4 regions of the Thalassolituus sp. genome follow, and region 4 is predicted to be linked to each of the others. Evidence: predicted binding sites of a transcription regulator. Region 4 holds the regulator's gene; each other region holds the start of a gene.
What was found. Region 4 encodes sigma-54, which starts transcription at its own class of promoters, with help from an activator protein. Its sites were predicted from a motif close to TGGCACNNNNNTTGCTNT; they were not measured.
Positions count from the first base shown of each region.

Region 1: the regulator sigma-54 is predicted to act here: its motif matches at 1,962-1,979, upstream of AC5E51_RS02980 (flagellar basal body rod protein FlgF).
Region 2: the regulator sigma-54 is predicted to act here: its motif matches at 3,135-3,152, upstream of AC5E51_RS12070 (ammonium transporter).
Region 3: the regulator sigma-54 is predicted to act here: its motif matches at 2,455-2,472, upstream of AC5E51_RS07790 (TorF family putative porin).

Region 1 is NZ_CFHJLR010000003.1:70,163-75,299, reverse strand. Features, by position in the region: gene AC5E51_RS02985 (flagellar hook-basal body complex protein) at 1-1,728, shown strand, start outside; gene AC5E51_RS02980 (flagellar basal body rod protein FlgF) at 2,015-2,761, shown strand; gene flgG (flagellar basal-body rod protein FlgG) at 2,774-3,559, shown strand; gene flgH (flagellar basal body L-ring protein FlgH) at 3,572-4,267, shown strand; gene AC5E51_RS02965 (flagellar basal body P-ring protein FlgI) at 4,450-5,137, shown strand, end outside.
Region 2 is NZ_CFHJLR010000016.1:48,483-53,619, reverse strand. Features, by position in the region: gene AC5E51_RS12080 (patatin-like phospholipase family protein) at 1-975, shown strand, start outside; gene cobB (Sir2 family NAD+-dependent deacetylase) at 975-1,670, shown strand; gene AC5E51_RS12070 (ammonium transporter) at 1,792-3,015, opposite strand; gene AC5E51_RS12065 (pyridoxamine 5'-phosphate oxidase family protein) at 3,320-3,817, opposite strand; gene rlmKL (bifunctional 23S rRNA (guanine(2069)-N(7))-methyltransferase RlmK/23S rRNA (guanine(2445)-N(2))-methyltransferase RlmL) at 3,853-5,137, opposite strand, start outside.
Region 3 is NZ_CFHJLR010000008.1:77,843-82,979, forward strand. Features, by position in the region: gene urtD (urea ABC transporter ATP-binding protein UrtD) at 1-522, shown strand, start outside; gene urtE (urea ABC transporter ATP-binding subunit UrtE) at 524-1,222, shown strand; gene AC5E51_RS07785 (accessory factor UbiK family protein) at 2,014-2,244, opposite strand; gene AC5E51_RS07790 (TorF family putative porin) at 2,565-3,302, shown strand; gene glnK (P-II family nitrogen regulator) at 3,374-3,712, shown strand; gene AC5E51_RS07800 (ammonium transporter) at 3,758-5,035, shown strand.
Region 4 is NZ_CFHJLR010000015.1:36,260-41,396, forward strand. Features, by position in the region: gene lptC (LPS export ABC transporter periplasmic protein LptC) at 1-291, shown strand, start outside; gene lptA (lipopolysaccharide transport periplasmic protein LptA) at 275-853, shown strand; gene lptB (LPS export ABC transporter ATP-binding protein) at 850-1,575, shown strand; gene AC5E51_RS11610 (RNA polymerase factor sigma-54) at 1,720-3,279, shown strand; gene hpf (ribosome hibernation-promoting factor, HPF/YfiA family) at 3,344-3,646, shown strand; gene ptsN (PTS IIA-like nitrogen regulatory protein PtsN) at 3,650-4,108, shown strand; gene rapZ (RNase adapter RapZ) at 4,126-5,001, shown strand; gene AC5E51_RS11630 (HPr family phosphocarrier protein) at 5,014-5,137, shown strand, end outside.

The sequences.
Region 1 (5,137 bases), on a different contig from region 4:
TCCGTCGTGGTGACTCTGGATGAAGAATACCGCTCTGTGCAGCAGCTGGCGGCAAGCATTAACCGCCAGCTGAACAGTCAGGATGCTGATAATTACATTGGTGTGCAGGCGGCCGCTGTAGAGGTAGAACCGCAAACCGTACCACCGCAATATAAGCTGCAGCTTTCGGCAGTAGAAGCGGGCGAAGCCTCGATCATCTCGATCACGAATATTACCGCAGGTGGTCAGGAGGTTTCTGAGTCTGATCTCTACGGTATTCTTCAGGTCAACCCAGACGACGGTACTCTACTGACCACAGGCATCGAAGGTGTCACTAACGAGTACCCAGAGCAACGTGTCACTCTGATTGATCCAGACGGCCAGGAAACAGAAATTGTTATTCCTGAGCATGCCGAAGCCAACGAAATCGTCTCGCTATTCAATCAGCAGCCAGGGGTAACCGCCTCCGCTGAAACGGTAATGACGATTCCATCTTCTGGCTACAACACCCCGGGTAATGACATGTCTCTGACCCTGAACGGTCAAATTCTGGAATCAACCAGCCTCGAAGAACTCGCAGAAGAGATCAATGCTTACCGTGCAACGACGTTGCCGGGCTTCCGTGCAGAAGTCAGTGATGCCGGGGATCTGGTCATCACTAACGAAATTGGCCGTGATATCAAAGTCTCGATTGATAGTCCTGTCGTAACAGACTCACTGGTAGTTCAGGGTGCATCCGGAACTGGCCCAGTGGTATTGGGTGGCACCACGGCGGCTGATGTGGCTGCAGCGGTAGGCGGCACCGTGAATTTCATTCTCAATGAAAACTACGTATTACGTGATCCTCAGCCAGTCATATCGGGTATCTTTGGTGCATTGACCGATGACGAATACTCAGACTTCACTCTGAACTCATTCGACCCAGATAATCAGGAAACCTACAACCACGCAACATCGACCACCATCTACGACAGCCTGGGTAACTCCCATGTGATGACTCAGTACTTTGTGAAAGAGCCGCTGGACCCAACACGTCCGAACGAGCAGAACGTCTGGGCTATGTACGTCTTGATTGATGGTAACGACATTGGCGACCCTGATCCTTCACTGCCATTTCCGGAAAACCTGGACCCGACGCGTTCACGGTTTGAACTCTTCTTCAACCAGGACGGGACATTAGACGAAGTCGCGACCGGCGATATCTACATCACCAACTGGGACCCAGTGGACGAAAATGGCGATTCGACAGGGGCTCTGACATCAACAAACGTACTGGAAGGTGGCTTGCCCCTGAGCGATCCACCCACAAACTCAAACTTCCAGATCAGTCTTAATGGTTCGACCCAGTTTGGTAGCGAGTTCTCGGTGAACGAAGTAAACCAGAACGGCTATGCAACAGGTCGACTGACCGGCCTCGAAGTGGATGAAGAAGGTATCATCTTCGCCCGATTCACCAACGGTCAGGCACAGACACTGGGGCAGGTGGCCATGGCCAACTTCCGTAACCCGGAAGGCCTGACACCAGTCGGCGACACGGGCTGGGCTGAGTCTTTTGAATCAGGTATTCCGACCATTGGCTCACCGCGAACGGCGTCGTTTGGCCAGATACGGTCATCTGCATTAGAAGACTCAAACGTCGATCTGTCAGAAGAGCTGGTGGGCCTGATCATCGCCCAGCGTAACTTCCAGGCGAGCGCCAAGACCATTGAAACCACCGACCAGATAACGCAGGCGATTCTGAATATCTGATAACGTGTAACCCTGTAGGAGCGCTTCAGCCAGCTTGTCTGGCTATGCGCGAATGCTGCTTGGGCTTCTTTCGCGCAAGCTCCGCGTTGCGCTCCTACAACAAAATTATTTCCTTTCTATCGTTGCCACCCTGGCAACCGCTTGCCGTTTCCACACCCAACCACCGGCATATCGACACTCAAAATCCGTCCGAAATTTATCTAACTGATTGATTTAAAATGAAAAATCAGAGTTGGCACAGCCTTCGCAATACTTCATGTAACTGAACTATTGAAAGGCAACCACTATGGACCGCGCACTCTACATCGCCATGTCCGGGGCCAAACAGAACACCTACGGGCAAACCGCACACGCCAACAACCTGGCCAATGTTGCGACCACAGGTTTCCGCTCTGATTACACCCAAAGCCGGGCGCAAGGCGTGTTCGGCGAACACTTCCCATCGCGTGCGTACGCCATGACCGAACGTCCCGCCAGCGATATGAGCATGGGCTCACTGGTCGAGACGGGTCGCAACATGGACCTCGCGATTGAAGGGAAAGGCTGGTTTGCGGTCGTCGGCCCGGATGGTCAGGAAGCCTATACCCGCGCCGGAGACCTCAGTGTTGATCCACTGGGCCGACTGGTGAATGGCAGTGGTCGTCAGCTCATTGGTGACGGCGGCCCTGTGGTATTACCCGAATTCGAAAAAATCGATATCTCAAAGGCCGGAATTATTACGATCCAGCCTCTCGGTGAAGTGCCTGCGGGCGTCGCCGAACCAGTGCAGCTGAAGCTGGTGAATCCAGATCCTGAAACGTTAGAAAAAGGCGAGGATGGTCTTTTCCGTTTTCGTGAAGAGGGCACCCCACCGGCTCAGCCAGACCTTAATGTCAGCGTTGTTGGTGGCTTTACTGAAAGCAGTAACGTCAATGCCGTCACCGAACTTACCAGCCTGATTCAGCTGAACCGTCAGTATGAAATGCAGGTGAAAATGATGAAACGTGTCGACGAGCTGGCAGCCGCCACGACACAGATCATGTCGAATCAATAAGGAGTCAGCACTATGATGAACGCACTCTGGGTCAGTAAGACCGGGCTCGAAGCACAAGACCTCGCGCTGACCACCGTATCAAACAACCTCGCCAACGTAGCGACCACCGGCTTTAAAAAAGACCGTCCGGTATTCGAAGATCTGATCTACCAGATTCAACGTCAGCCTGGGGCCAACAGCTCAGCTGACAGTCGCCTGCCGTCTGGTTTGCAACTCGGTACCGGTGTACGTACCGCAGGTACCCAGAAAGTATTTACCACCGGCTCGCTCGAAATTACCGATCAGCCGCTGGATATCGCGGTTAACGGTCGCGGTTTTTTCCAGATTCAGATGCCTGACGGCAATATCGGTTATACGCGTGACGGTACCTTCCACATCAATAACGAAGGCACCGTCGTAAACGTCAATGGCTATCCGTTGGAGCCGCAGATTGTTATCCCTGAGCAGACCAACAACCTTACCATCAGTGAAGACGGTATTGTCCAGGCGACCATGTTCGGTGACCCGAATCCGCAGCAGCTAGGCCAGATTGAGACGGTCGACTTTATTAACCCAGCAGGCCTTCAGGCAGCCGGTGGCAACCTCTTCCTGGAAACTGCAGCCAGTGGTGCTCCTCAGGGTGGAGTTCCGGGTGAAGATGGTTTTGGTCGGGTAGTGCAGGGCGCACTCGAAAACTCCAACGTCGAAGTGGTTGAAGAGCTGGTGAAAATGATCACCGTTCAGCGCGCCTACGAAATGAACTCAAAAGTCGTGTCAGCAGCCGATCAGATGCTGCAGTTCCTGACACAGAACACCTGATGGAGGTGTGATATGAAACGCCTGTTAGTTAACGCATTAATCGCACTTACAAGCACTGGTCTGTTGAGCGCATGCAGCAGTATTCAACAAGAGCGCGACGTATTCCCGGATGATCCGGCCTACGCTCCTGTATCGGCACAAAGCCTTGAAGCACCGCCGACCAACGACGGTTCGCTGTTTCAACCAAGATACAGCGTAGGGCTATATACCGACCAGCAAGCTAACCGGATCGGCGACATCATTACCGTGATATTCGACGAGGAATATCAATCGTCGAAATCAGCGGAAACCGTGGCCGATAAGTCATCGAACAATAACATGGCTGTACCGTCCCTGATGGGGACAGTCCCCGGCTGGAAAAACCTGACCATGGATTCAGAAACCACCAACGACCGTCAGTTCTCGGGCAAAGGTGAGGCTGACCGCTCAAACAGCCTGACAGGTCAGATCAGTGTGACGGTCTCAGATATACTGCCCAATGGCGTGCTACAGATACGCGGTGAGAAATGGCTGACCCTGAGCGAAGGCGACGAATATATCCGCATCATGGGGCTGGTCCGTCCGCAAGACATCACACCAGAAAACACCATAGCCTCAAGCAAAGTCGCAGATGCCCGCATCTCATTCGGTGGCCGAGGCAACCTCAACAACAGCACCAAGCAAGGTTGGGCTGACCGCATCTTTATGTCACCGCTCTGGCCGTTTTGACATTTGATGGGATGAACAACTGTTTGTAGGAGGGGATCATATCCCCGAATATCTTCCAGGCTTCAACGGTGTCGGGAAGAAGCTTCCCTCCTACAGCTTTCAAACCAATTGGCACACCCTTCGCATCATTCCCTTCCAAACGCTCCTGTAACGGCAAAAACTGCGCAACTACGGATTAAATGATGAAAAACTGGCGTCAATTACTCGTCATAATGCTGGTCAGCACGATTCCAGCTCTGGCCCACGCGGAGCGAATCAAAGACATCACCAGCATATCAGGCGTGCGCTCAAACCAACTGATCGGTTACGGGCTGGTGGTTGGTCTCGACGGGACGGGCGATAAAGCCCCGTTTACTACACAGACCTTCCGCAACATGATGAACGAATTCGGGATCACCTTACCGCAAGGCACCGACCCGAAACTGAAAAACGTCGCCGCGGTATCCGTTACCGCTGAACTGCCGCCGTTCTCCAAACCCGGCCAGCGGGTCGACGTTACAGTATCGTCACTGGGCAATGCCAAAAGCCTGCGCGGCGGCTCACTGTTATTTACCCCATTAAAAGGCGCTGATGGCGGCATTTACGCGGTTGCGCAGGGTAACCTCGTCGTCGGTGGTTTTGGTGCCGAAGGCAACGACGGCTCAAGTATTACCGTCAACGTTCCCAGTGTTGGCCGTATCCCCAACGGCGCAACGGTAGAACAAGCAGTACCGAGCAGCTTCGGTCGTGGCGACAGCCTGATCTTCAACCTGGACCAGCCCGACTTTACTACAGCACGCTCAATGACCGATAAAATCAACGAACTACTGGGGCCGGGCACCGCCGAAGCACTCGACGCTACCAGTATCCGGGTCAGTGCTCCGCGAGACA
Region 2 (5,137 bases), on a different contig from region 4:
TACCGGATTGGTATTAAGCACCTCGAACGAATATGGATGCACTTCACCCCTGATCATATTTACCGCACCGATTTTCTCGGAGTTTCACACGGCATATTGAGAATGGCGCGCTCAATGGTCATGGGAAAACGATTTAAAAATGATCCAGTGTCGCTGCTCAATAATCAGCCATTACGGGAACTACTCGGCGAAGCCATTAAATTCGACCAGATTCAGGGCGCTATTGATAACGGCGCACTTCATGCGATCGCGGTTAACTGCTCGGGCCTTGAAACTGGAGAGTCAGTCGCTTTTTTCCAAGGGCATTACAGTATTACCAACTGGAACCGTCACCGTCGGATTGGAAAACGTACGCGAATAACGCTTGACCACCTCATGGCGTCTTCAGCGATTCCAATGATATTTCCTGCGGTTAAATTACACGGCGAATATTTTGCCGATGGCGCAGTTCGCCAGCTTGCGCCGATCAGCCCTGCACTTCATCTGGGTGCAGAGAAAGTTATGGTGATTGGTGTTTCGGGTATCGCCCATAAGCGTAAAGATCACGTGAAACCTCCGGCGGCTTATCCAAGCCCGGCGAAGGTCATGGGTCATATGTTAAATGCCGCTTTCCTCGACAGTATGGAAACCGATGTCGAGCGCCTGCGCCGTATTAACCGGACTCTGACCAGTATTCCTGAAGATGTTCGAAAGGAAGCAGGAATGGAGCTCAAACCCATTGAGTTACTGGAAATCAATCCAAGCCGTTCCATTGATCAGATTGCTGGCGAGCATGCTGCTGAAATTCCTAAAGCCCTGAAAATGACCTTGGGTGGCAGTGGTAACGCAGGCCAGAACGGATCAGGTATTCTCAGTTACTTGCTGTTTTCTAAAGGCTTCTGTAAAGCACTGATTGACCTCGGTTATAGCGATGCCATGCAACGCGCCGATGAAATTCGCGGATTTTTCTCAGATCATTTTGAGGAAGAAAAGTAATGAGCACTCCGAAACGAATTGTCGTACTGACTGGCGCGGGCATTTCAGCCGAATCAGGCATTAATACGTTCCGGGATAATGGCGGCCTGTGGGAAAACCACCGCCTCGAAGATGTAGCAACGCCAGAGGCCTTCGAGCGTGACCCCGCGCTGGTTCAGCGCTTCTACAACGGTCGCCGGGCGCAACTTGCTGACGTCAAACCCAACCCTGCTCACATTGCTCTTGCTGAATTCGAAAAGGAATTTGCCGGTGACTTTTTACTGGTGACACAGAATGTTGACCATCTGCATCATGAGGCTGGCTCACAGAACCTCATACATATGCATGGTGAACTGAAAAAATCGCGTTGCCTCACCACCGGGAAAATCCATAGTCAGCAGGCAGATATTGAAGCAACCAGCCTATGTGAATGCTGTGGTACCGCCAGCTTGAGACCACATATCGTCTGGTTCGGCGAAATGCCGTTATACATGGATGAAATCTATCAAGCGTTAGAGAAATGCGACCTGTTCATCAGTATCGGTACTTCTGGCAACGTCTACCCAGCAGCCGGATTTGTAGAGGTAGCTAACAGCGTTAATGCCAGAACGGTAGAAATAAACCTGGAGCCTTCACGTGGCGCCGATGCGTTTCAGGAAGCCTTACACGGCCCGGCCTCAGTTAAGGTCGCTGAGTTTCTATCTACAATCAGCTGAGGCTCTATCTACAATCAGCCGAGGCTCTATCTACAACCAGCTGAGGCTCCTGCTTACCCACCTCAAAGAATACAGGCATAAAAAAACCCGCCGAAGCGGGTTTTTTCAACAGTACTGAAAATCAGTCGTTGTTAGTCGAACCAATCTTATGGATCGACAGGTCAGCACCGTTGAACTCTTCTTCTTCGCTCAGGCGAATACCCGATACAGCCTTCACCAGACCGTACACGATAAAACCACCAATCAGAGCGACTGCGATACCAGCAACAGTACCAATCAGCTGTGACATCAGGCTGACGCCACCAAGGCCGCCCATTGCTTCTGTGCCGAAGATACCGCAGGCAATGCCGCCCCACGCGCCACACAGGCCGTGCAGAGGCCATACACCAAGTACGTCATCGAATTTAGGGAACTTGTTCTGAGCCAGAGTGAATACCCACACAAACAGCGCACCAGCAACACCACCGACCAGCAGAGCACCTATGGGATGCAGAACGTCTGAACCCGCACACACAGCAACCAGACCTGCCAGAGGACCGTTGTGGATAAAGCCCGGGTCATTGCGACCAACGATCATTGCAACAACAACACCGCCAACCATCGCCATCAGGCTGTTAACAGCAACCAGACCTGAAATGCCATCCAGCGTTTGCGCTGACATCACGTTAAAGCCAAACCAGCCAACAGTCAGAATCCACGCGCCCATAGCCAACCACGGAATGTTTGATGGCGCGAACGCGGTGACTTTACCGTCACGGTAACGGCCACGACGAGCGCCCAGCAGGAAGACAGCTGCAAAGGCAATCCAGCCACCAACACCGTGCACAACGACTGAGCCTGCGAAATCGTGGAAGCCAGCACCGTACGTTTCTTCTAACCATGCTTGCAGGCTGAAACCAAAAACGGCATTCCCGTTCCAGATGATGCCTTCAAAAAATGGATATACGAATGCAACCGTCAGGGCAGAAGCAATCAGAATTGGGTAAAACTTCGCACGCTCAGCAATACCACCAGAAATAATGGCTGGAATTGCCGCCGCAAAGGTCAGCAGGAAGAAGAACTTCACCAGCTCATAGCCATTGTTTTCAGTCAGCTCCGCAGCACTGGCGAAGAAATCCATGCCGTAGGCTACCTGATAACCGATGAAGAAATAGGCAATGGTTGAGATACCGAAATCAGTAATGATTTTTACCAGAGCATTTACCTGGTTCTTATGACGTACTGTACCGACCTCTAGAAATGCGAAGCCCGCGTGCATCGCCAGTACCATGATGGCACCCAGCAGAATAAACATTGTGTTCGCGCTGTACATAAGAGTTTCGACAGCGGAGTTGATACCTGTGATATCCACGAGTTGTCCTCTGATAGTTCGTTAAATGTGTATTTGGCGCGGCGCACTCTAGCGGTGCCCTTTGCGCAACATCAGGGCAAAAGCCCATTAGAATCCTTCGATAGGGGAACGTTTAAGCAGAAGGCGTGCCACTTTGTCCACTTTGCGACAATCGAGCAATAGAAAACGCACAACTATAGAGCTGACGTGCGCTAGCGTGATGCAGGAATTCGTACGCGAAAAGAATGATCAACCAAACCCACCCCAATATGGCACCAACATCTAACACAGAAAATGTGATTGCACTTCAATAGTGCATTCAATCTGCAGGCCACATCCCATCCATCATCATTGGATAGGCCACGGGCCTAAAATCAGTAAACTCGATGTCTCTGACTATCTCAAAATCACTCCAGAGCATCCGTGCTCCCTTCAACCACTGGGTCGAAGCAACGCGTTTATGAATCATCTGGAGTTCTTCAGACGTGGCTGGCCGTGCCGGGCCAGCTTTGCCGTAGAGCCGGACTCCGGGTTCCGAGGCAAAACGTCCTGTTAGCAGCGACTTAAGCCAGAACCAGCGCCCCACATTTACTGCCGACACGCAGACGCTTGGGTTCGAGTCTATGTTCTCACCCAATGACACTGCGTAGTGATCGAAGAAGAACCCTGTCTGATCATCACGGAGGAATACCGTGCCGACAGGGGTAATATGCGGAGTACCGTCAGGACAGACCGTCGCAATAGAGCAGTGCACTGCTGAGGTCTGCGACTGCTCTAACGTGCGTTTGATTTGTGGCCAGTTCGATTTTAATGACATGCTTTAACCCTCCCTGGTTAAGCTAAACTTAAAGTTTAATTGCCGTGCGAAATTTCAAAACACACATGAATATTCTGGCGACGTTCGAAGTCCTTAGGGATCGACTTGCCAGTCACATCCCGGATGCTGAACTCTGACAGGGCTTCACGGTCGAGGCTGAACTTACGCAGGTTGTTAGAGAAGATCAGTGTTCCGCCCGGTGCCAGCCGGTCCATCGCCATGCGGATCAGGTCAACGTGGTCACGCTGAATATCGAGTACGCCTTCCATACGCTTCGAGTTTGAAAAAGTCGGCGGGTCCATAAAGATAAGATCGTACTCGCCGGTGTCGTCTTTCAGCCACTGCAGGCAGTCGGCCTGAATAAAACTGTGCCCGTCCGGGTTCAGATCATTAGCACGGAAATTATCACGCCCCCAGTTGAGGTAAGTCCGCGACATGTCCACACTGGTCGTCTTTGCCCCGGCTACCGCGGCATGCAGCGACGCGGTCGCCGTATAGCAGAACAGGTTAAGGAAACGCTTACCGCCCGCCTGTTTCGCGATATGCAGACGTGTCGGCCGGTGATCAAGGAACAAGCCTGTATCGAGATAGTCACGAAGATTCACCAGCACATTCACCTGCCCTTCGCGGACGCTCATGGTGCGCTTTTCATCGCTCTGCTTTTCGTACTGACGTTTACCACTCTGACGTTCACGACGCTTAAGAACAATCTGCTCCGCAGGTACGCCAGTGACTTCAGGTAAGGCTGCCAGAACATCCAGCAGACGTTTCTCGGCGACCTGAGGGTCAATCGATTTAGGCGGCACGTATTCCTGAACGTGGAGCCAGTCTTCGTAGCGATCGACCGCCACCGCGTATTCCGGAATATCCGCATCGTAAATGCGGTAACAATGAACGTTCTCGCGGTTTGCCCACTTACCGAGGTTCTTCATGTTCTTCTTCAAACGATTGGCAAACGCCTCTACCGGGCCACGAATGGCCGTTGGCTGCGGTCGAGAGGAACGTTCATCAGCGGCGCCGAAGACCAACAGCTTGGTTTCGATTTTGCCGTTCATAAACTTATATTGTTTATCAAGAGGACGACGGATAGCGCGGGCCAGGTCCGTATTGCCGGTAAAGATAGCAACACGCCACTCAGGTAATTTCATCGTGGCATCATGCAGTTGCTGATACAGAGGCGCCAGCTGAGGTAGTTCGCTCAGGCGCTCACCATAAGGCGGGTTAGAAATCACCATACCGCCCTGCTGTATCACCTCTTTCTGCACGCGCAGATCGTTAATATCGCGGCGCTCCAGATGCACCTTGCCAGCCAGACCTGAA
Region 3 (5,137 bases), on a different contig from region 4:
GACGAAGCGCAGGTAGCGAATATGGGCGTTGGTCGTAAGTTTCAGAAACCAAGCGTGATTGAGAGCCTGACAGTATTCGAAAACCTCGAAATGTCGTTAAAAGGTGGTCGCTCAGTCTGGCAGGCGCTGACCCATAAACTGACGGGCGCAAAGCAGGATAAAATCGACGAAATTCTATCCATGATTGACCTGAAAGATCGCCTCTACGAAGACGCGGGTAGCTTGTCGCATGGCCAGAAACAGTGGCTTGAAATCGGCATGTTGTTAGGTCAGGAGCCTGAACTGCTCTTGATTGATGAACCTGCTGCCGGAATGACCGACGAAGAAACGATGAAAACGGCTGAGCTGTTTAAAGAGCTTTCAAAGAAACACTCTTTAATGGTGGTCGAGCACGACATGGACTTTATTGAAGCCCTGGATTGTCGTGTGACGGTACTGCACGAGGGCTCGGTACTCGCCGAAGGCAGTCTGGCGAATGTGAAGAATAACCAGCAGGTTATCGAAGTGTATCTGGGGCGCTGATATGTTGAATGTAACGGATTTAAATGTTTCTTACGGTGCTAGTCAGGCGCTTTACAACGTCAGCCTTAACGCAGACGTGGGCAAAGTGACCTGTGTTCTGGGACGTAATGGTGTTGGTAAAACCACCCTGATGAAATCACTGGCCGGGCACCTTGCACCGGGGTCGGGTGATATCACCTGGGACGGAAAAAGCATTATAAAACTCGCGCCCTATGACCGCGCGAAACAGGGGATTGCGTTTGTACCCCAGGGTCGGGACATCTTTCCGCAGCTGACGGTAGAAGAAAATCTTCAGACCGCGTTTTCAGCGGTGCCGCGCTCCCAGCGTTTTATCGACCCGGAAGTCTTTTCGCTTTTTCCTGTGTTGCAGCAGATGCTCAAACGTCGTGGTGGTGACCTCTCGGGTGGTCAGCAACAGCAGCTAGCGATTGCTCGAGCACTGTTATTACGCCCGAAAATGTTGATTCTTGATGAACCAACCGAGGGTATTCAGCCATCGATTATTAAAGACATTGGTCGCGTCATTAAACTGCTTCGTGATCGCGGTGATATGGCGATTGTTCTTGTTGAACAGTACCTCGATTTTGCCAAAGAACTCGCTGATGAATTTATTATTCTTGAGCGGGGGAGAGTAGTGAGTCAGGGGACGGGTGAAGAGCTTGAACACTCCGAGGAAGCGAAGGAGCTTCTGGCTATTTAACAGTAGCCGCTAGTTTATGTGGCCGCCGATTCTGTAGCCGCTAGCGCGGTCTGACTTTTTTGGCTGTCGCCAGGGTTTTATTGCCCTGTTTGGGGATTGCATCCCCGGGCGGGCAGCCCCTCCCCTGCTTCGCACTTTCTGGGCCTTAGTTCTGATATTTACTGGCTTTTCCGGCAACCGGCTCCGGCGGGCACCCATGCCCGTATGGAGCCTCGTTCGGCATCCTGCCTCTCGTTGCCTTCAAAGCTGGCGTAAATTTCAGCGGCCCCAGAGGCGCAGAATTTTACCCTCAATATCGTATTTCAAAATCTGATTGGCCCTACCGTAAAAGTGTGTGGTGGATATTGCTCACCAGGCTGTGTTGCAGTTAAACCTATCTAATTAAGAAAGATACTTTCGCGGGCTGGTAATTGCGCCTCTGGGGCCGCCGAGCAGAATGATGAGAAGCCCGCATGGCCCCGGCATGGATGCCGGGCAAGGGGCTGGCAGCAGGGATGCTGCATTGGCCCGTTGCGAGGGTTCTCAAGTTCTGTGAAGGAAACACGGCCCAGAAAGCGCGAAGCAGGGGAGGGGCTGCCCGCCCGGGGATGCAATCCCCAAACAGGGCATTAAAGCCCTGGCGGCAGCCAAAAAAGCCAGCCCGCGCTAGCGGCAACTCAACTGGCCATCAGACCTTAGCGGCAGCTAAAGAAGTTACCCCGCGCCAGCGGCTACTACCACAGCGGCCCGCAGAATCAGCGGCCAAAAACAAAAAAGCGGCCATCAGGCCGCTTAATCAAAGCATCAGAAGATCACTCTGCTTCTAACTTAGCAACACGCTCTTCAAGCTCCGCCAGTCGTGCACTGGTACGACGCAGAACTTCTGCCTGCACGTCGAATTCTTCCCGGGTCACCAGGTTGGCGTTAGTGATCAGGCTCTGCAGTTGAGACTGAAGTGCCAGCTTCAGGTCAGATGACAGGCTGGCAAACGGGCTCTTTTCCAGCATTTCTTCGAGCCGGCTCTTAATCGCATCGGGTTTCATAATTTACCTCCGGAAGGGTTTTGGCGCAGTGTACCAGAAAGGGCAAAGGGGATAATTTCAAATGCTGCACCCAAACAGTGCAAACCGTCAGAAGGGTGTGCAATAAATGGGTGCTGGTTTTGGCTGCGTGCCCTCTTTTGGTTGCGTCAATGACTGTAAAAGTCCGCATACTTTTACTAAGTTATTGATTTAAAAGGGTGTATCAAAAGTTGGCACACACCCTGCTATAACCGAGTGACAGAAAGATATCGGTGCGAATTGCCCATATCGACCAAATTGAAAGATCAACAGCTAAAAAAACCGTAATAGGAAAAAGAACGATGAAAAAACTGACTAAAGCAATCGCTCTCGCTGGTGTAATGACTACAGGTCTGACTGGTGCTCAACTGGCTCAAGCTGAAGTAGATGTGTCTGCATCTGCGGCAGTTGCGAGCATGTACCTGTGGCGTGGCCAGGACCTGGGTAACGGTGATGCTGCCGTATCTGGTGACATTACGCTTTCATCTGGTGGTGCTTACGCTGGTATGTGGACTTCTAGCGGTGATAGCGCAGCTGGAAACGAATACGACCTGTATGTAGGTTACGGTGGTGAAATGGAAGGTTTCTCCTACGACGTATCTGTTGTGACTTACGTTTACCCAAGCGCGGGTAACTTCTCTTACGTAGACACTACCGATGAAGATGGTAACGGCATTGCAGATGTTCTGGAGTCTGAGCAAGACACTAGCGGAAACACTTTTGATCTGTCTGAGCTGATCGTATCTCTTGGTTACGAAGGTGCGTCTTTCTCTTACTACTACCCAGTATCAAGCAACCCTAACGACTATAGCTACCTGACGCTGGGTTACGGCATGGGTGCTTTCAGTGCAATGGCTGGTATCACTATGGTTGAAGATGATGCAGGCGAAGACGCTGGCTACACTCACCTGGACCTGAGCTACGCATACAACGACAACCTGTCTTTCACTGCGAGCAAGGTTGTTGCTGAAGACGAAGAAGACTCTTACGACGACGATCTGAAGTTTGTTGTTTCTTACAGCCTGCCTATCGACATGTAAAAAGCATACAATAGCCCGTGCCCCCGCACGGGCTATCTGTAACCTTATCTAAAAATTGAAAGGGGTTTTCTATGAAACTCATTACTGCTGTTGTTAAGCCGTTTAAGCTTGACGATGTTCGTGAATCACTGTCTGAGATCGGTGTTCAGGGCATCACAGTGACTGAAGTAAAAGGCTTCGGTCGCCAGAAAGGCCACACTGAACTGTACCGTGGCGCTGAATACGTGGTGGACTTCCTGCCTAAAGTAAAAATTGAAGTAGCGGTTGCTGAAGATCTGACTGAAAAAGTTATCGAAGCAATCACCAAAGCTGCGAACACCGGCAAGATCGGCGACGGTAAAATTTTCGTCACCAGCCTCGAGCAGGTTATTCGTATCCGTACTGGCGAAACTGGCGCAGACGCGCTGTAAGACGTCCGACCACTACATAACAGAGCCTGATGCGGGGGGCTTATAATGGAATCGAATCTTAATCATATTTTTGAACTTCAGTTCGCCATGGACACCTTTTATTTCCTGGTGTGTGGCGCGCTGGTAATGTGGATGGCGGCAGGTTTCGCCATGCTGGAAGCGGGTCTGGTCCGCTCTAAAAATACCACTGAAATTCTGACCAAAAACGTCGCCCTGTTCGCGATCTCGTGCACCATGTACCTGATCTGTGGTTATGAACTGATGTACGGCGGCGGTTACTTCCTGTCTGGTGTAACGACTGTTGCTGGTATGGACGACGCTGCAATCGCAGGTGTTCTGGCCGCTTCTAACGAATCAGGCTTCGGTGACATGGGCGAATACGCCGGTGCTTCTGACTTCTTCTTCCAGGTTGTGTTTGTAGCAACTGCAATGTCTATCGTATCTGGTGCGGTTGCTGAGCGTATGAAGCTGTGGGCTTTCCTGGCGTTCGCTGTTGTGATGACTGGTTTCATCTACCCAATGGAAGGCGCATGGACCTGGAACGGTGACTCTGTATTCGGTCTGTACGAGCTGAGCTACTCTGACTATGCAGGTTCAGGTATCGTTCACATGGCGGGTGCTGCTGCAGCTCTGGCTGGTGTTCTGCTGCTGGGTGCACGTAAGGGTAAATACGGTCCTAACGGTGAAGTTCGCGCTATTCCTGGTGCTAACCTGCCACTGGCTACCCTGGGTATGTTCATCCTGTGGATGGGTTGGTTCGGCTTCAACGGTGGTTCTACTCTGAAACTGGGTGGTATCGCGGTTGCTAACGAAGTAGCTAACGTATTCCTGAACACCAACGCTGCTGCATCAGGCGGTCTGATTGCTGCTCTGATTACTGGTTACATCCTGTTCCGTAAGGCTGACCTGACTATGGCTCTGAACGGTGCACTGGCTGGTCTGGTTGCGATCACTGCTGAGCCTGCTGATCCATCACCTTTCCTGGCAACTCTGATCGGTGCTGCGGGTGGTGTTCTGGTAGTTCTGTCTATCCTGACCCTCGACAAGCTGAAGATCGACGATCCAGTAGGTGCGATCTCTGTACACGGTGTTGTTGGTGTATGGGGTATCTTCGCAGTACTGCTGTCTGACGCTGATGCTACCTTCATGGGACAGCTGGTTGGTACTCTGACTATCTTCATCTGGGTATTCGTAACTTCTCTGATCGTTTGGGGCGTACTCAAGGCCATCATGGGTCTGCGCGTCAGCGAAGAGCAGGAATACGAAGGTGTTGATATTGCTGAGTGTGGTATGGAAGCGTACCCAGAGTTCACTTCTAAGTAAGTTGAACCTCAGCTGGCAAGGATGCCAAAACGAAGAACCGGCCAACTGGCCGGTTTTTTTATGTCTGTTATTTTTAGCACAGGGTTGATCAGCGAGTATTTA
Region 4 (5,137 bases):
AAAGACGACTGGGTACTGACCGCTGACGAAGGTGTTATGCGCGGCAACGAACAGGCACTGAAATTATCAGGCAACATATTAATCAGGCCGCTCGACAGCAGTGACCCGATGCGCCTTGAAACCTCAAGGCTGACCTATCATATTGATGACAAGATCGCAGAGACTGATGAGCTGGTTACCATGACGGGTGAAAACAGCCGCATGACTGGCACCGGAATGATGTTTGACGCCACACGTCAGCGCCTCGAACTGAAAACAGGAGTCCGTACGACTTATGAACCTGTTCAATAAACTGGCCGTGATGTCGCTGTCAGTGATCGCAAGCTACACAGTCGCATTGCCGGATGACTGGCAGAAAGAAATGACGATCCTGTCAGATTCTGCAGAGATCGACCGCCGCGCAGGTACAGTTGTGTACGAGGGCAATGTCATTCTTACCCAAGGCACGCTGAAAATAGAAGCCGACCGCCTGATGATTCTGCGCAACGGCGACACCCTCGAAAAAGCCGTCGCAGAAGGCGACCGTGCCCGTTACCAACAGCAGATTGAGGTCGGTAAACCGCTCACCACAGCCCTCGGCAACCGCATCGATTACTACACCAGCGAGCGCCGCATCATTATTACTGGCGATGCTGAACTGGAACAGGAAGGCAATATTTTCAGCGGCGAACGCATCACCTACGACATGGCAACAGAGACCGTGCGTGCTGATGGCACCACCGCCGAGTCGTCGACCGACAGCACAGATGAAGACTCCGGCCGGATCAAAGTCGTTATCCAGCCGCCAAAACCTGAGTCCGAATCTGACTCAGAGTCTGACACGACAGAATCTCCGGAAGCAGCGACAGAATGAAAACACTGAAGGCAGAACATCTGGCCAAAAGTTACGGCGGCCGCGAAGTCGTTAAAGACGTATCTATCCGCGTTGAAAGCGGCCAGATCGTTGGTTTATTGGGCCCTAATGGCGCCGGCAAAACGACCTGTTTCTATATGATTGTTAACCTGGTGCAAGCCGATCGTGGTCGCATCATGATCGACGACGAAGACATCAGCCACCTGCCAATGCACGGCCGTGCCCGCAAAGGCATCGGTTACCTGCCGCAGGAAGCGTCGATTTTCCGCAAGCTCAGTGTTGCAGATAACATCATGGCCATTCTTGAGACCCGTAAAGATCTCAATCGCCAGCAGCGAACTGAACAGCTCGAGCAGCTACTGAACGAATTTCATATTCAACACATCCGCGAAAGCGCCGGCATGGCGCTATCCGGCGGTGAGCGTCGTCGTGTCGAAATTGCCAGAGCGCTGGCTGCAGAGCCCTCGTTCATTCTGCTCGACGAACCCTTTGCTGGTGTAGACCCGATCTCAGTCTCGGACATCATGGATATTATCCGTCAGCTCAAGGCGCGGGGCATCGGCGTACTGATTACCGACCACAACGTGCGTGAGACCCTCGCTATTTGCGAAAAGGCTTTTATCGTTGGTGGTGGCCACATTATCGCCGAAGGCACGGCTGAAGATGTGCTTGCCAATGAGCAGGTGCGCGAAGTCTACCTTGGGGACGATTTCCGTCTTTGAAACTCTGACCGATGTCACGTACTGTAGAGTTATCTATTTACTCTGGTAAGCAAAATAGGTTCCATACACAAGGACTTTGCCTATAATGCTAGGTGCATCAAACAAAAAGATGGTTCGATTTTCAGGTCGTAATTACCGAGTTATATGAAGACATCCCTTCAGATTAAGATGGGCCAGCAGCTGACGATGACGCCTCAGCTGCAACAGGCCATCCGCCTCCTCCAGCTTTCAACGCTGGACCTTCAGCAGGAAATTCAGGAAGCGCTGGATTCCAACCCAATGCTGGAAAGCGAAGAGTTTGATGACAACAGCGACTCAGGCAACGAGTCCGACAACGATTCCCGCAGTTCTGATTCCGATAACAACGACAGAGACAGCCGCGAAGACCGTGAGAGCAGCTCTGACAATCAGGATTACGACAATTCCTACGATGACAATTCCTACGACGATCAGAGCGGCCAGGAATCTCTCGATGAGCAATGGTCGAGCGAGAAACTGCCCGATGACCTGCCTGTAGATAGCCAGTGGGAAGATACCTATCAGGTCAGCGCCGGAGTCGCATCAAGCTCCGGGCCGGTAGACGAAGACTTTGACTACGATTCCCGCTACGCCACCAGCGACAATCTGCAGGATCACCTGCTCTGGCAGCTAAACCTGACCCCAATGTCAGATGCTGACCGCGAAGTTGCGACCATGCTGATTGATGGTGTAGACGATGATGGCTACCTTCACACGACAGTTGAAGACGTCATTGAAGCGATGGACCCGTCACTCGAAATCGAAGAAGAAGAAGTGATGGCAGTTCTTCATCGCCTGCAACAATTTGATCCGGCGGGTGTTTTCTGCCGCGACCTCCGCGAATGCCTGCTTCTGCAACTGCATCAACTGCCTCAGGGCACCCCCTGGCTCACCGAAGCGCAGCTGATCATACGTGATCACATTGACCTGCTCGGTAGTCGCGACTATCAGTCACTGATGCGCCGCACAAAATTGAAGGAAGATGACCTCAAGTCAGTCATGCGACTGATCAAAGAGCTTAACCCGAAGCCGGGTGCAGGCATTGCCTCAGAAGAATCCGAGTACGTTATTCCAGACGTCATCGTCCGCCAGATCAGAGACGAGTGGCGTGTTGAGCTGAATCCAGAGATTGCGCCCAAGCTGCGGGTGAATGCCGACTACGCATCACTGATTCGCCGCTCAGACAGCAGTGCTGACAATACCTTCCTCAAAGATCACCTGCAGGAAGCACGCTGGTTTATTAAAAGTCTGCAAAGTCGCAATGACACTCTGCTCAAAGTCGCAACCAAAATTGTTGAATTCCAGATAGACTTCTTTGAAGAAGGTGATGAAGGCATGAAGCCACTTGTGCTCCATGACATCGCCGAAGCCGTAGGTATGCATGAGTCGACGATCTCTCGGGTAACCACCCAGAAATACATGCATACCCCACGTGGGATTTTTGAGCTTAAATACTTTTTCTCCAGCCACGTCAGCACCGACAGCGGCGGAGAGTGTTCATCGACGGCTATCCGGGCGATGATCAAGAAACTGATCGCGGACGAAAACACGCGTAAGCCACTCAGTGACAACAAGATAGCAACGATGCTCGGTGAAAAGGGCATCAAAGTGGCACGGCGCACGGTAGCGAAATACCGCGAGGCTATGCTGATACCACCATCGAATGAACGTAAGCAGTTGATTTAGAGTCTGTTATATCAATGTGAACAGATTCTGATTCACCTACCGCCAGCGACACAGGAGACTTGGCATGCAAATCAATATCAGTGGTCATCATGTAGAAGTAACGGAAGCGATGCAGGCGCACGTTGAAGATAAAATGTCGAAGCTTACGCGCCATAGCGACAGCATCACCACAGGTCAGATCACGTTGACCGTCGTTAAAGATCGCCAGACGGCCGAAGGGACGATACACATCACAGGTCACGACCTGCACGCGAAAGCAGAAAACGAAGACATGTACACCGCCATTGATCAGATGGTCGACAAACTGGACCGTCAGGTTCTTAAGCACAAAGAGAAGCAGGTCGCGCGCCAACACGGTCAAGGCTGAAGCATGTCTTTGAGTATTGAGGATATCCTCACACCGGAACGGTCCGTCATTGACGTGACCGTTTCCAGTAAGAAAAAACTGTTAGAACAACTTTCATCTCTGGTTGCTGAAGAAATCGGCGATGCCTCCGCAGACGATATCTACGAACGCCTGTTAGCACGCGAGCGCATGGGAAGCACAGGGATAGGAGAAGGTATTGCCATCCCGCACTGCCGGTTGTTGCAGTGCCAGAAAGCGCTGGGCGTTCTTCTGAGATTAAATACCCCGATAGACTATGATTCTATCGATGGTAATCCGGTCGACCTCGTATTTGCTTTGTTAGTCCCCGAGGAAGCAACCGACGAACACCTTCAGATACTGGCGACACTCGCCAGTAACTTTAATCAGGCGGAATATCGCGAAGCTTTGCGCAACGCGCCAGACGCCAAACGTCTTTTCCAGCGAGCGATCGCAGAGCGGTAGTAATCACGGAGTCGAATATGCGCCTGGTAGTCATCAGCGGAAGATCAGGATCGGGGAAGTCGAGTGCGCTGCACGTGCTCGAAGATCTTGGATTCTATTGCATCGACAACCTGCCCATCGGGCTACTGCCTGCCCTTGCCAGTCAGGCTGACGCCAATGACAAGCTGACCCGGGTTGCGGTCAGTATTGATGCTCGCAATCTCTCGGCCACAGAAGAGCCGATAGAGAAGCTACTGCTCGACCTGCCTAATGATCACTATCAGCTTGATGTGGTTTATCTCGACGCCTCTGAAAAAGTTCTGCTACAGCGATTCAGTGCGACACGACGCAAGCACCCGCTGACAACCCACGAGCTGTCACTTGCAGAAGCCATCGATCAGGAGAAAGACCTCCTTGATCCGCTCGCCAACATGGCGGATCTGACATTAGATACAACGCACATGTCAGTTCACGAGTTGCGCAGCATGATTCGCCTGCGGGTTGCAGACCGCCCCAACGGTGAAATGTCGATATTATTTGAATCGTTCGGATTTAAGCATGGTATCCCCACCGACGCAGACTACGTGTTCGATGTGCGCCATCTGCCCAATCCGTACTGGAGTGAAGACCTGCGCAAGCTCACAGGCCTCGACAGCGAAGTACAATTATTCCTGAACAGCTATGACGTCGTCGGTGAAATGCGAAAATCGATCAGCGACTTTCTGGGGCAATGGACTGACCGTCTGATCGAAGCTAACCGCAGCTATATGACGATCGCCATTGGTTGCACCGGCGGTCAGCACAGATCCGTTTATCTGGCTGAGCAACTCGCCACCGAATACCGAATGAAATACCCGAACGTCCAGGTGCGTCATCGTGAACTCGCACGAGCAGCGAACCTGCCTACTCCATAATCCGGACACCGTATGATCCAGAAAAACGTTCTTATAATAAATAAACTCGGCCTGCATGCCCGCGCAGCGGCCAAACTGGTATCTACTGCGTCAGCATTCTCCAGCCAGCTTAAGATTGGCCAGGACGGGCGTATGG